Regions from separate parts of the Streptomyces sp. NPDC006739 genome, predicted to be linked through region 1. Evidence: riboswitches for the same ligand, from Rfam matches in the RefSeq annotation. Region 1 holds a riboswitch; each other region holds the start of a gene.
What was found. Region 1 has a riboswitch for cyclic di-AMP ahead of ACFYMM_RS35945 (transglycosylase SLT domain-containing protein). Riboswitches for the same ligand answer to the same signal wherever they lie in the genome.
Positions count from the first base shown of each region.

Region 2: linked by a shared signal. The riboswitch ahead of ACFYMM_RS15660 (M23 family metallopeptidase) and the one ahead of ACFYMM_RS35945 (transglycosylase SLT domain-containing protein) in region 1 are both predicted to bind cyclic di-AMP.
Region 3: linked by a shared signal. The riboswitch ahead of ACFYMM_RS33260 (M23 family metallopeptidase) and the one ahead of ACFYMM_RS35945 (transglycosylase SLT domain-containing protein) in region 1 are both predicted to bind cyclic di-AMP.

Region 1 is NZ_JBIAGM010000026.1:100,113-104,313, reverse strand. Features, by position in the region: gene ACFYMM_RS35955 (outer membrane lipoprotein carrier protein LolA) at 1-244, opposite strand, end outside; gene ACFYMM_RS35950 (polyprenyl synthetase family protein) at 529-1,539, opposite strand; cyclic di-AMP (ydaO/yuaA leader) riboswitch at 2,128-2,308, shown strand; gene ACFYMM_RS35945 (transglycosylase SLT domain-containing protein) at 2,314-2,802, shown strand; gene ACFYMM_RS35940 (HAD family hydrolase) at 2,811-3,641, opposite strand; gene ACFYMM_RS35935 (FAD-dependent oxidoreductase) at 3,872-4,201, opposite strand, start outside.
Region 2 is NZ_JBIAGM010000006.1:301,600-305,800, reverse strand. Features, by position in the region: gene ACFYMM_RS15670 (M16 family metallopeptidase) at 1-550, shown strand, start outside; gene ACFYMM_RS15665 (M16 family metallopeptidase) at 547-1,935, shown strand; cyclic di-AMP (ydaO/yuaA leader) riboswitch at 2,139-2,301, shown strand; gene ACFYMM_RS15660 (M23 family metallopeptidase) at 2,314-3,069, shown strand; gene ACFYMM_RS15655 (GntR family transcriptional regulator) at 3,258-3,953, shown strand; gene ACFYMM_RS15650 (HPr family phosphocarrier protein) at 4,102-4,201, opposite strand, start outside.
Region 3 is NZ_JBIAGM010000021.1:118,104-122,304, forward strand. Features, by position in the region: gene ACFYMM_RS33245 (MarR family winged helix-turn-helix transcriptional regulator) at 1-269, opposite strand, end outside; gene ACFYMM_RS33250 (dihydrofolate reductase family protein) at 331-1,461, shown strand; tRNA gene ACFYMM_RS33255 (tRNA-Met) at 1,527-1,600, shown strand; cyclic di-AMP (ydaO/yuaA leader) riboswitch at 1,877-2,045, shown strand; gene ACFYMM_RS33260 (M23 family metallopeptidase) at 2,053-3,084, shown strand; gene ACFYMM_RS33265 (aldo/keto reductase) at 3,171-4,118, shown strand; gene ACFYMM_RS33270 (PrsW family intramembrane metalloprotease) at 4,187-4,201, opposite strand, start outside.

The DNA of each region.
Region 1 (4,201 bases):
CCCGCACCGTGCCGGACAACTGCTGGACGTCCGACTTGGCGATCTTCTGTATGAGCTGCTCCGCGGTGATCTTCGGCAGGTCGGGGTCGCCGGAGGCGGCGAGCGCCGGGACCAGCCCGATCGTGGCCGCCGCCACCCCCACCACCGCGACCGGGACGACGTACCGGGCGGCCTTGCGCCGCCCGTCGCGCAGGTCCTCGACCTCCGCGGCGCCCGTGGTGTCGTCGGATTCGTTCGGTGCCATGTGTGCCTTACCTCCGTCGTCGGCGGCGGCTGTCCTCACACTCGTCCCACCCTTGAGCCGCCATTCTCACCCGAATCGGTGAGGAGTGGTGATTTCGCTGGTCTCCATCTCACCAAATCAGCCGTGAGGAAGCGTCAGACCCGGGAGCCAACTCCATGTACGCCTGGGGTATGACACGCCTGCTCGACGCCTCCCCCAACCCGTAGGGGTCCGGTGCCGGGGGAACCGGGGAGAACCGTGCAGAACCGGGTGGGTCCGGCGCGCGGAGGTCTCGCACCACGGGCCTAGCCCGCGCGGTGCACCACCGCGTCGCACAGTTCGACCAGCGCCGTCTTCGCGTCGCACTCCCGCAGCGGGGCCAGCGCGGAGCGGGCCTCCTCGGCGTAGCGGATCGTGTCCCGGCGGGCCTGTTCCAGGGCGGGGTGGGCGCGCAGGGCGGTGAGGGCCTCGGCGTGGCGGGCGTCGTCGGTGAGGTCCGAGTCGAGCAGTTCGCACAGGGCGATGTCCTCGGGCAACCCCAGCCGCGCCGCCCGCTCGCGCAGCCGCAGCACGGGAAGGGTGGGAACGCCCTCGCGCAGGTCCGTACCGGGGGTCTTGCCGGACTCGTGGGAGTCGGAGGCGATGTCCAGCACGTCGTCCGCCAGCTGGAAGGCGACGCCGAGTCGCTCGCCGTACTGCGTGAGCACGTCGACGACCGTCTCCTCGGCCCCGGACATCATCGCGCCGAAGCGGCACGACACCGCCACCAGCGACCCCGTCTTGCCGCCCAGCACGTCCAGGTAGTGATCGACCGGATCCCGGCCGTCCGAGGGGCCCGCGGTCTCCAGGATCTGCCCGGTGACCAGCCTCTCGAACGCGAGGGCCTGCACCCGCACGGCCTCGGGCCCGAGGTCGGCGAGGATCTGCGAGGCGCGCGCGAAAAGGAAGTCTCCGGTGAGGACCGCGACCGAGTTGCCCCAGCGGGTGTTCGCGCTGTCCACTCCCCGGCGCACGGACGCCTCGTCCATCACGTCGTCGTGGTACAGCGTGGCGAGGTGGGTCAGCTCCACGACGACGGCCGACGGGACGACCCCGGGCGCGTACGGGTCGCCGAACTGCGCCGCGAGCATCACGAGCAGCGGCCGGAACCGCTTCCCGCCGGCCCGCACGAGGTGCTGCGCGGCCTCCGTGATGAACGGGACCTCGCTCTTGGTGGCCTCGAGCAAGCCTTCCTCGACAGCCGCCAATCCGGCCTGGACATCGGCTTCCAGAGCCTGGTCCCGCACGCTCAGCCCGAACGGCCCGACGACGGTCACGAGGGGTCTCCTGTCTGCTGGTGTCTGCTGGCGCTTACACGGTTTGTCGATAGGTCGCTGCCATCACTCAAGTCAGCGTATCCGGTCAGGTTTCGATCACCGATAGCGCCCGCCCGTCCAGCCCAGGCGGTATCGGATCGCGACCGGCATATTTTCGATCGGGTGATAAGAACGGACATTTATCGACTTAACGGGATGATATGCACCTTGTCTCGAACCGGGAAGCGAGCCGTGTCGGACATCGGCCCGGCGGCGCGGCCCCACGGCGCCCCCATAGTGGCATGACCATGGTCACGGAAAGCGTTCTACCTCGAATTCCATAAATCCCCCATGTCTATTTTGGCGTACTTTGCTATTCCGTGAGTTGGGTCACGCACCCCCGCACCCCACCTGACCACCCCCTCTCCCCTTCCCGCCTTGCCACGTCAGCGAGTTGACCCTTGGCAACCGCAAAGGATCAAGTACCCCATACGACTCAGACCAAGGTCAAATAGGGCGTTGGGTGAATCCGGTACTTGTTCCGGACATGTGCTCTCGCATAGCTTCCCGGCCTGTCGGGCGGGATCGCCGAATCCTGCCGCCGCCCGGCACCACCCATCGACGAACTCATTCGTACGGCAGGAGCGGGGGACCCAGGTAAGTCGCCGGACCGGACGGCACATGTCGTACCGGAACGGCTTGGGGTGAAGACGTGCTGCCAGCGGCGGCGCGGCCGGGCACCTCCCCGCCCGAACCCGACAGCTCACCTCGCAGGCGACGGAGAGGAAAACCGCCATGTCTGCTGCCGCTCAGCCCCGCCGCACCCGCACCTCCCGGTTCGTCCGCGCCCTCGCCGTCGCCGGCACCGGCGCCGCCGTACTCGCCCTGCCCCTGATCGGCGCGACCGCCGCCTCCGCGGCCCCCACCACGGCCACGAAGGCGTCCACCACCCTCGCCGGCTACCCCAACAACCTCAACGGCTGGATCCGCGAGTCGCTCGCGATCATGCGACAGAAGGGCATCCCGGGCACGTACAACGGCATCTACCGCAACGTCATGCGGGAGTCCTCGGGCAACCCCTACGCGATCAACCTCTGGGACTCCAACGCCGCCAAGGGCACCCCGTCCAAGGGCCTGCTCCAGGTCATCGACCCGACCTTCGCCGCCTACCACGTGGCCGGCACGGCGTTCAACCCCTACGACCCGGTCGCCAACATCACCGCCGCCTGCAACTACGCGGCCAAGGTGTACGGCTCGATCGACAACGTGCACGGCGCCTACTGAGGTACCGGTCAGTCGGTAGCAAACAGTCTTTCGAGGACGACGGCGATGCCGTCGTCCTCGTTCGACAAGGTGATCTCGTCGGCCACCGCCCGTAGTTCGGGATGGGCGTTGGCCATCGCCACCCCCCGGGCGGCCCAGTCGAACATCGGGATGTCGTTGGGCATGTCCCCGAAAGCCAGCGCCTGCCGTGCGCTCAGCCCCAGGTGCCGGGCGGCCAGCGCCAGTCCGGTCGCCTTGGTGATGCCGCACGGCTGCAGCTCCACGGTTCCCGGGCCGGACATGGTGACCGTCGCCAGCGAGCCCACCACCGCGCGCGCCGTCGCCGCCAACTCGTCGTCGGAGAGCGTGTGGTGGCGCAGCAGCACCTTGCTGATCGGCTCGCACCACAGGTCGTCGCGCCGGTCGACCCGTACGGCGGGCAGGGTCGGGTGGGGCATCAGATATCCGGGTTCGATCAGCGTGAGCCCGTGCACCCCGTCCTGGTCGACGGCCGCGTAGACCTGCCCCACCTCGCCCTCGATCTTGCCGATCGCGGTCTCGGCCAGCTCCCGGTCCAGGGTGACCGACCACAGCAGGCGGTCCGCGCCGGCGTCGTACACCTGCGCGCCCTGTCCGCACACCGCGAGCCCCGTGCAGCCGAGGTCGTCGAGCAGCGGCCGTACCCGGGGCGCCGGACGGCCGGTCACCACCAGGTGCTGGGCGCCGGCCCGCGCCACCAGGGCGAGCGCGGCCAGCGACCGGTCGGAGACCGTGTCGTCGCCGCGCAGGAGCGATCCGTCCAGGTCGGTGGCGATCAGTGAATAGGCGGGCGGAAGTGAACGAGCGGGGGGAGCGGCCATGATCAGAGAATACGGACACGGCGCCCCGCCGACTCATCCCGATCTCCGGTGCTCCTCCCCGCTGTTCGGCCCCAGGCGGTGCTCGCGGGTTCCTTCGGAACGGTCGGCGAGCGCGTGATCCGCTCGGCCGGCCGAGGGACGGAGCATGCGGGCGGCCGCGTCGCGAAGCTCTTCGGTCGCCCGCATGCCCGTCGCACGGCCGAGGAGGCCTGGGCCTGCCTCAGGAATCCTCAGCCGTGGGCCGCCGCGAGGTGCTTCGCCAGGCGCGGGGAGGCGAACTCCGTGCCGCAGACGAAGCGCATCACGGGGCCGTAGGAGGCCGCCGCCGGGAGGCCGGTGAAGTACAGGCCGGGGACGGAGGACACGTATCCGGCACCGAGCTTCGGGGTGCCGCGGCTGACCGCCAGCCGGGTGCGCAGTTCGGGGCCGAGGAAGTCCATGGCCGCGATGTTCACGCGGTAGCCGGTGGCGGCGATGACGTGGTCGGCGGCGAGCTGCTGGCTGCGGCCGCCGTGGGTGCGGACGGTGAGGACGGGGCTGCCGTCGGGGGCGTCCGCGCC
Region 2 (4,201 bases), on a different contig from region 1:
CGTCCTCGGCGGCGGCGAGTCCTCCCGCCTCTACAACCGCCTGGTCCGGCGCGACCGTACGGCGGTGGCGGCCGGGTTCGGCCTGCTGCGCCTCGCCGGAGCGCCCTCGCTGGGCTGGCTGGACGTGAAGACCTCCGGGGACGTCGAGGTGCCGGTCATCGAGGCGGCCATCGACGAGGAGCTGGCCCGGTTCGCCGAGGAGGGCCCGACCCCCGGCGAGATGGAGCGCGCCCAGGCCCAGTTGGAGCGCGAGTGGCTGGACCGGCTCGGCACGGTCGCCGGCCGCGCCGACGAACTGTGCCGGTTCGCCGTCCTGTTCGGCGACCCGCAGCTGGCCCTGACCGCCGTCAAGCGCGTCCTGGAGGTGACTCCCGAGGAGGTCCAGGAGGTCGCCAAGGCCCGGCTGCGCCCGGACAACCGCGCGGTGCTCGTCTACGAGCCGCTGTCCGCCGAGTCCGCGGAGCACACGGAGGACGAGGACTTCCCCGAGGACCCCGAGGCCGAAGCCACCGTCGAAGCCGGCGACCACAACGAGGAGGCGGCCAAGTGAGCCAGCTCGCCGCTATGGAGTTCCACCCGCAGCCCCAGCCGGGCCAGGCCCGGCCGTGGGCGTTCCCGGCCCCCGACCGCGGGACGCTCGACAACGGCCTGACCGTGCTGCGCTGCCACCGCCCCGGTCAGCAGGTCGTCGCCGTCGAGGTGCTGCTGGACGCGCCCCTGGAGGCCGAACCGGCCGGCCTGGACGGCGTTGCCACGATCATGGCGCGGGCCTTCTCCGAGGGCACCGACCAGCACTCCGCCGAGGAGTTCGCCGCCGAGCTGGAGCGGGCCGGCGCCACCCTCGACGCGCACGCCGACCACCCGGGCGTGCGCCTCAGCCTGGAGGTCCCGGCCTCGCGCCTGGCCAAGGGCCTCGGTCTGCTGTCGGACGCCCTCCGGGCGCCCGCGTTCGCCGACAGCGAGGTCGAGCGGCTGGTCCGCAACCGCCTCGACGAGATCCCGCACGAGCTGGCCAACCCCTCCCGCCGGGCCGCCAAGGAACTCTCCAAGCAGCTGTTCCCGTCGGCCTCGCGCATGTCGCGCCCGCGCCAGGGCACCGAGGACACGGTCGCCAAGATCGACGCGGCGGCCGTACGCGGCTTCTACGACCGGCACGTGCGGCCCGCCACGGCGACCGCGGTCGTGGTCGGCGACCTCACCGGGATCGACCTCGACGAGCTGCTCGCGGGCACCCTGGGCGCCTGGACCGGCTCCCAGGCCCAGTCCCGGCCGGTGCCACCGGTGACCGCCGACGACACCGGCCGGGTCGTCATCGTCGACCGCCCCGGCGCCGTCCAGACGCAGTTGCTGATCGGCCGCGTCGGCGCCGACCGGCACGACCGCGTCTGGCCCGCGCAGGTGCTCGGCACGTACTGCCTCGGCGGGACCCTCACCTCCCGGCTGGACCGCGTCCTGCGCGAGGAGAAGGGATACACCTACGGGGTGCGCGCCTTCGGGCAGGTCCTCAGGTCCGCCCCCGACGGCAGCGGCGCCTCCATGCTGGCCATCAGCGGCTCCGTGGACACCCCCAACACCGGTCCCGCCCTGGACGACCTGTGGAAGGTGCTGCGCAAGCTCGCCGAGGAGGGCCTGACGGACGCCGAGCGCGACGTGGCCGTACAGAACCTCGTCGGGGTCGCACCGCTGAAGTACGAGACCGCGGCGGCCGTCGCGAGCACGCTGGCCGACCAGGTCGAGCAGCACCTGCCCGACGACTTCCAGGCCACGCTGTACCAACAGCTCGCCGCCACCGGCACGGTGGAGGCCACGGCGGCCGTGGTGAACGCCTTCCCGGTGGACCGTCTGGTCACCGTCCTGGTCGGCGACGCGGCCCAGATCAGGGAGCCCGTCGAGGCCCTCGGCATCGGCGAAGTCAGCGTCGTGGCAGCCGAATAGCGCCACGCGCGCGTGGGCCCTGGTGACCAGGAGGACACCAGGGCCCACGCATGTCCCCCCTCATATGTCCGAATTGGGGCGGAGGTTGCCTGTCTGACCTGTGGGATGCGCGACAAAACCCCGGATCGGTTTGGGGAAGGCAAGCGGCCCGCCTTAGCGTCGTCCGGGCTGTTCGTCAGGCAGTGCGCCGCACCCGCGGCACCGGACAGCCATCGCCGAGTCCCCGTACGGCGCGAGCCAGGGGAGCCGGGGACCCACGCAGTCCCTGGGGTGAATCGGACGCCCGCGCGCGAGCGAGGGGGCCCGTAGGAGACCTTCCTGCTCCGAACCCGTCAGCTAACCCGGTAGGCGAGAGGGAAGGAAAGGACCAGCCACTTCATGGCGTTCATGTGCGCCTCCGGGAAGCACCGCCGTCCCGGCCGGATCAAGCGCACCACCGCGCAGGCGGCCGGCATCGCGGCCCTCACGACCACCGGCGTCATCGGCACCATCGCCGCCGCGCCGGCGCTGGCCGCCGAGAACTCCGTCGAGCAGACCGGCCTCACCCCCGTCATCACCATCAGCGACTCGGTCCCCGAGCGGATCGACGCCCAGGCCACCGCGCAGAAGGAGGCCGCCGAGCGGAAGGCGGCCGAGCGGGCCGCGGCCAAGGCGGCGGCGGAGAAGGTACTGAAGGAGCGCGAGGCCAAGGCGCGCGCCGCCCGCGAGGCCGAGCGCAAGCGCCTCAACGCCTTCGTCGCGCCGATCACCGACTCCTACGTCTCCACCGGTTACAAGACCGGCGGCTCCCTGTGGTCCTCCGGCGCCCACACCGGCATCGACTTCCACGCGGCGAGCGGCACGCCCGTCCACGCGGTCGGCTCCGGCACCGTCGTCTCGACCGGCTGGGGCGGGGCGTACGGCAACCAGATCGTGATCAAGATGGCCGACGGCATGTACACCCAGTACGGCCACCTGTCCTCCGTCGGCGTCTCGGTGGGCCAGCAGGTGACCCCGGGCCAGCAGATCGGCCTGTCCGGCTCGACCGGCAACACCACCGGTCCGCACCTTCACTTCGAGGCCCGTACCACCGCCGAGTACGGCTCGGACGTCGACCCCGTCGCCTACCTCCGCAAGCACGGCGTGAACGTCTGACGGCCGCCCCCACGGCACCGCGCAGCCCCGGCTCCCCGAGCCGGGGCTTTCGTCGTTTCCGGAGACCCGCTGTCCAAAAAATATCCATGGATTCCGGTCCGCCGTCGGAAATTCCGGCTCATTGCAATAGAGTCGCTGAACACACGTCAATCGTCGACGTTTCACGGGGATTAAGGCGGAGGTCGGTCATGCGTATTCCGGCGCATTCGGTGTGCACGGCGATCCGGGACGACATCGTCGCCGGTGTCTACGAGCGCGGCGGCCGCCTCACCGAGGAAGTCCTGGCCCGTCGCTACGGCGTCTCACGGGTCCCCGTCCGCGAGGCCCTGCGCACCCTGGAGGCCGAGGGCTTCGTGGTGACCCGGCGGCACGCGGGCGCGTGCGTGGCCGAACCGACCGACCAGGAGGCCGCCGACCTGCTGGAGATGCGCGTGCTGCTGGAGCCGCTCGGCGCCTCCCGGGCCGCCCAGCGCCGCACCGAGGCCCATCTCAAGGTGCTGCGCGGCCTGGTCCGGCTGGGCCAGGAGCGGGCCCGCCGGGGCAGCAGCGAGGATCTGCGCTCGCTGGGCGGCTGGTTCCACGAGACGCTCGCCCAGGCCTGCGGCAGCCCGTCCCTGACCTCGATGCTCACCCAGCTGCGGCACAAGATCGCCTGGATGTACGCGGTGGACGCGCCGGTCAGCCCCGTGGAGTCGTGGGCCGAGCACGGCGCGATCGTGGACGCGGTGGCACGCGGCGACGGCGAACGCGCGCGGGCGATCACGGCGCTGCACACCGAGCGCGCGACCTCCGCGCACCGGCTTCGTTTTTCCGGCGGCTCCGACCGCCCGGAACGTGTGAGGACTTCGCAACATCCCGTAAACATGTCGGGCCTGCGGCATTAACACGGGCGCCGTATACAAAGAAGAGTAATTCGGCCCAGGTGTATTTCTGCTGCCCGAATTCCCCTGCGCTCGAGAATTCCCGGTGAAACGGCGGAGCCGCGCCGCCCCGAAAGGGGTGACGCGGCTCCGGTGTTGTGGGCGCCCGCGCTCAGACGGTCTCGGGAAGCTCTTCGAGCCCCTCGGCGACCAGCTTGGCCAGACGGTCCAGGGCGGCGTCCGCGCCCTCGGCGTCGGAGGCGAGGACGATC
Region 3 (4,201 bases), on a different contig from region 1:
TCCTCCCGCCGCACCAGGCCGTCCTTCTCCAGCCGCGTCACGGCGTACGTCAGACGGCTGCGGGTGATCTTCGTCCGCTCGGCCAGATCGGTCATCCGCAGCCGGTGTTCGGGCTGCTCGGAGAGGTTGGCCAGGATGGAGTAGTAGAGGTGCGGCATGCCGGCGTCCTGCTGGAGCTGCCGGTCGATCGCGTCCTCCAGGAGGTGCGTCGCGGCGACGTACGCACGCCAGGCGCGTTGCTCGTCGGGGGTGAGCCAGCGGGTCGTCATGCTGCCAGTGTAGGTTTGTTTCAAACTTGAACCAAGACCGCCTCCGAGAGCGAGCGCGCCGATGCCCCTGCCGTACGTCCTGCTGTCCGCCGCCGTCTCCCTCGACGGCTACCTGGACGACACCGGTCCCGAGCGGCTCCTGCTGTCCGGCCCGGCCGACTTCGACCGGGTCGACGAGGTGCGGGCGTCCGTCGACGCCATCCTGGTCGGCGCCGGCACGATCCGCGCCGACAACCCCCGGTTGCTGGTCAACAGCCCCGCCCGGCGCGCGGCCCGGCTCGCCGCCGGCCGGCCCGAGTACCCCCTGAAGGTCACCGTCACCGCCTCCGGCGACCTCGACCCCGAGGCCAGGTTCTGGCACACGGGCGGCGAGAAGATCGTCTACACGACGGACCACGGAGTCGACCGCGCGGGCGGCCTGGGCGTCGCCGCCGACGTCGTCACCCTCGGCCCCGACCTCGACTGGCGCGCCCTCCTCCAGCACCTGCACGACGTGCGCGGCGTACGGCGGCTGATGGTCGAGGGCGGCGGAACCATCCACACCCAGCTCCTGCAGCAGGGCCTCGCCGACGAACTCCAGCTCGTCCTGGCCCCGCTCTTCGTCGGGGACCCGGCCGCCCCGCGGCTGTTCGGACCGGGGGCGTACCAGGGCGGACGGCTGAGGCTCGTCGAAACCCGCCGGATCGAGGACGTCGTCCTCATGCGCTACGAGCCCACAGCCCCCGGCACCGGTGCGACCCCCACCGCCGCCGACCGCCGCTGGCTGCGCACCGCCTGCGAGCTGGCGGCGCTGTGCCCGCCCTCCGGGACGGCGTTCAGCGTCGGCGCGGTGGTGGTCGCCGCCGACGGCACGGAACTGGCGCGCGGCCACTCCCGGGAGGGCGACGACCCGGTGGTCCACGCGGAGGAGGCGGCCCTCGCCAAGACCGACCCCGCCGACCCGCGCCTTGCGGGCGCCACGGTCTACAGCAGCCTGGAGCCCTGCGCCCGCCGCGCCTCCCGCCCCGCGCCCTGCGCCGAACTGATCCTCCGGGCGGGCATACGGCGCGTGGTCACCGCCTGGCGGGAACCGGACACCTTCGTGGCGGCGGCCGACGGCACGGGCGTGCTCACGGACGCGGGCGCGCAGGTCGTGGTGGTGCCGGAGTACGAGGACCTGGCGAAGGCGCCCAACGCCCACCTGCCGGCCTGAGCGGACCCCCCCCGGTAAACGGGTGTGCGGGCCGCCCCGCGGATGGCGTACACTGGTGTCAACGACGCGGGGTGGAGCAGCTCGGTAGCTCGCTGGGCTCATAACCCAGAGGTCGCAGGTTCAAATCCTGTCCCCGCTACTGAAGGCTCAGGGCCGGAATCCAGTACATGGATTCCGGCCCTGAGTGTTTGTCCATGCGCGGCCCACGCGCGCCCCCACGCTCGGCCCCACGCCCGGCCGCGTGCGCGCCTCGCGCCGAGCCGAGGCCAACTCGCCCGATTTTCATCCCTCATGGCAGGTAAGTCCCCCTGCGAAAAGATTAATGATCAAGCAGTAGAGCTTGGAAACTGACAGGTAGGTCTATTAACGTTCGATAACGCAGCGCGGTTGTCCCAGCCGTCACAAGAGGCGGCTCCGTGCGCACGCGCCGAATCCCGCAAGGGAACCGGGGAACCACCACCTTGGGGTGAATCACGCGGATACCGCCGCGAACTCGCAGAGTCCACGGCAGGTATACGCGCGTAGGAGACCTTCCCGCTCCGAACCCGTCAGCTAACCCGGTAGGCGGCGGAAGGAGAGGAGTGCGCCCGCGTGGCGTCCAACCAGCCTGCCCCAGCAGCCCCGTACATGCCGAGTCAGCGCGACGGTGAGACCTTCGGCTACGGCGGCCCCGGCACCGATGAGGGCCCGTGGGAGGAGTGGAACCCCACCGAGGACTCGCTCAACCCGGTGCGCGGCAGGCACCGCGTCGGCAAGCAGCGCGGGGGCGGACTCGCCCGCAGCTCCACGGTCCTGGGCGTCGGCGTCATAGCCGCCGTCGGCGCGGGCGGCATGGCCAGCGCCAACACGGGCAAGCCGCCGGTATCCATCTCGCTGCCCGACCTGTCCTCCGTCACCTCCCTGTTCGGTGAGCACTCCGGCGCCTCCAAGGCCCCCGCGAGCGCCCTCGGCAACGTCGCCACGGTCTCCACCGAGAGCGGCAGGAGCGGCTCGGCCGGGGAGACGCTGCGCAACAGGATCATGGCGCAGGCCGGGCGGCAGCAGGGCCAGGCCGACAGCAAGGCGGCCGCCGCGGCCGTGGCCGCCGCCGACCAGCAGGTCGCCACCGCCGCCGCCAAGGCCGAGAAGGAGGCCGCAGCCAAGGCCGCCGACGCCAAGCAGCAGGCGGAGGCCGACGCCAAGAAGCAGGCCGAGACCGCCAAGCTCGCCCAGCTGGCCACGCAGTACCAGCTCCCGGTCGTCTCCTACACGATCACCGGCACCTTCGGTCAGGCCGGCTCCATGTGGTCCTCCGGCTACCACACCGGCCTCGACTTCGCCGCCCCCACGGGCACGCTCATCAAGGCGATCCACAGCGGCACCATCACCGAGGCGGGCTGGGCCGGCGCCTACGGCTACCGCACGATCCTCACCCTCGACGACGGCACCGAGCTGTGGTTCTGCCACCAGTCCTCGATCAACGTCAAGGTCGGCCAGAAGGTCGCCACCGGCACCGTCATCGGCCGCATCGGCGCCACCGGCAACGTCACCGGCCCCCACCTCCACCTGGAGGTCCACCCCGACGGCCAGCCCACCGGCATCGACCCGATGCCCTGGCTGCGCAGCAAGGGCCTCAACCCCTGACCGTCCCCTTCCCTCACGTCCCTCTTCACGCAGAGTTCGCACGACCGGCGGAATGAGTCCTCCTGTTGTGCTCGTTGAAGAGGGACATGACTGTTTCTCTGCGCAAGCTCGGCTCCTCCGACCTCGAGGTCTTCCCGCTCGCCCTCGGCGGCAACGTCTTCGGCTGGACCGCCGACGAACAGGCCTCCTTCGCCGTCCTCGACGCCTACGCGGCCGCGGGCGGCAACTTCGTCGACACCGCCGACTCCTACTCCGCCTGGATCGAGGGCAACCAGGGCGGCGAGTCCGAGACGATCATCGGCAAGTGGCTGAAGGCCCGCGGCAACCGCTCCGACGTCGTCATCGCGACCAAGGTCAGCCAGCACCCGGAGTACCAGGGCCTGTCCGCGGCCAACATCAAGGCCGCGGCCGACGCCTCCCTGCGCCGTCTGGACACCGACTACATCGACCTCTACTACACCCACTTCGACAAGCCCGAGGTGCCGGTCGAGGAGATCATCGGCGCCCTCGACGAGCTGGTGAAGGCGGGCAAGGTGCGGCACATCGCCGCCTCCAACATCAGCGCCGAACGCCTCCAGGAATCCCTGGACTTCTCCGACCGCGAGGGCCTGGCCCGGTACGTGGCGCTCCAGCCGCACTACAACCTGGTCTCCCGCGACACCTACGAGGGCGCCCTGCGTGACCTCGCCGCCCGCACGGGCCTCTCGGCCGTCCCGTACTTCGCGCTCGCCTCGGGGTTCCTCACCGGCAAGTACCGTCCCGGTACGACGGTGGACAGCGCGCGGGCGGGATCGGCCGCCAAGCACCTCGACTCCGAGCGCGGCCGGCAGGTCCTCACCGCCCTGGACGAGATCGCCACCGCCCATGACGCCCCCGTGGCCACGGTCGCCCTGGCCTGGCTCACCGCCCAGCCGACGGTCGTGGCCCCCATCGCCTCGGCCCGCACGGTGGAACAGCTGCCGGCCCTGCTGGGAGTGGCGGAGCTGACGCTCTCGGAGGCGGAGGTCGAGCGCCTGACCCAGGCGTCGGCCTGAACTACGACCGGTACGGGTTGTAGGGGGTGTACGGGTCGTACGGGTCGTAGCCCAGGCGTCGGCCTGAACTACGACCGGTACGG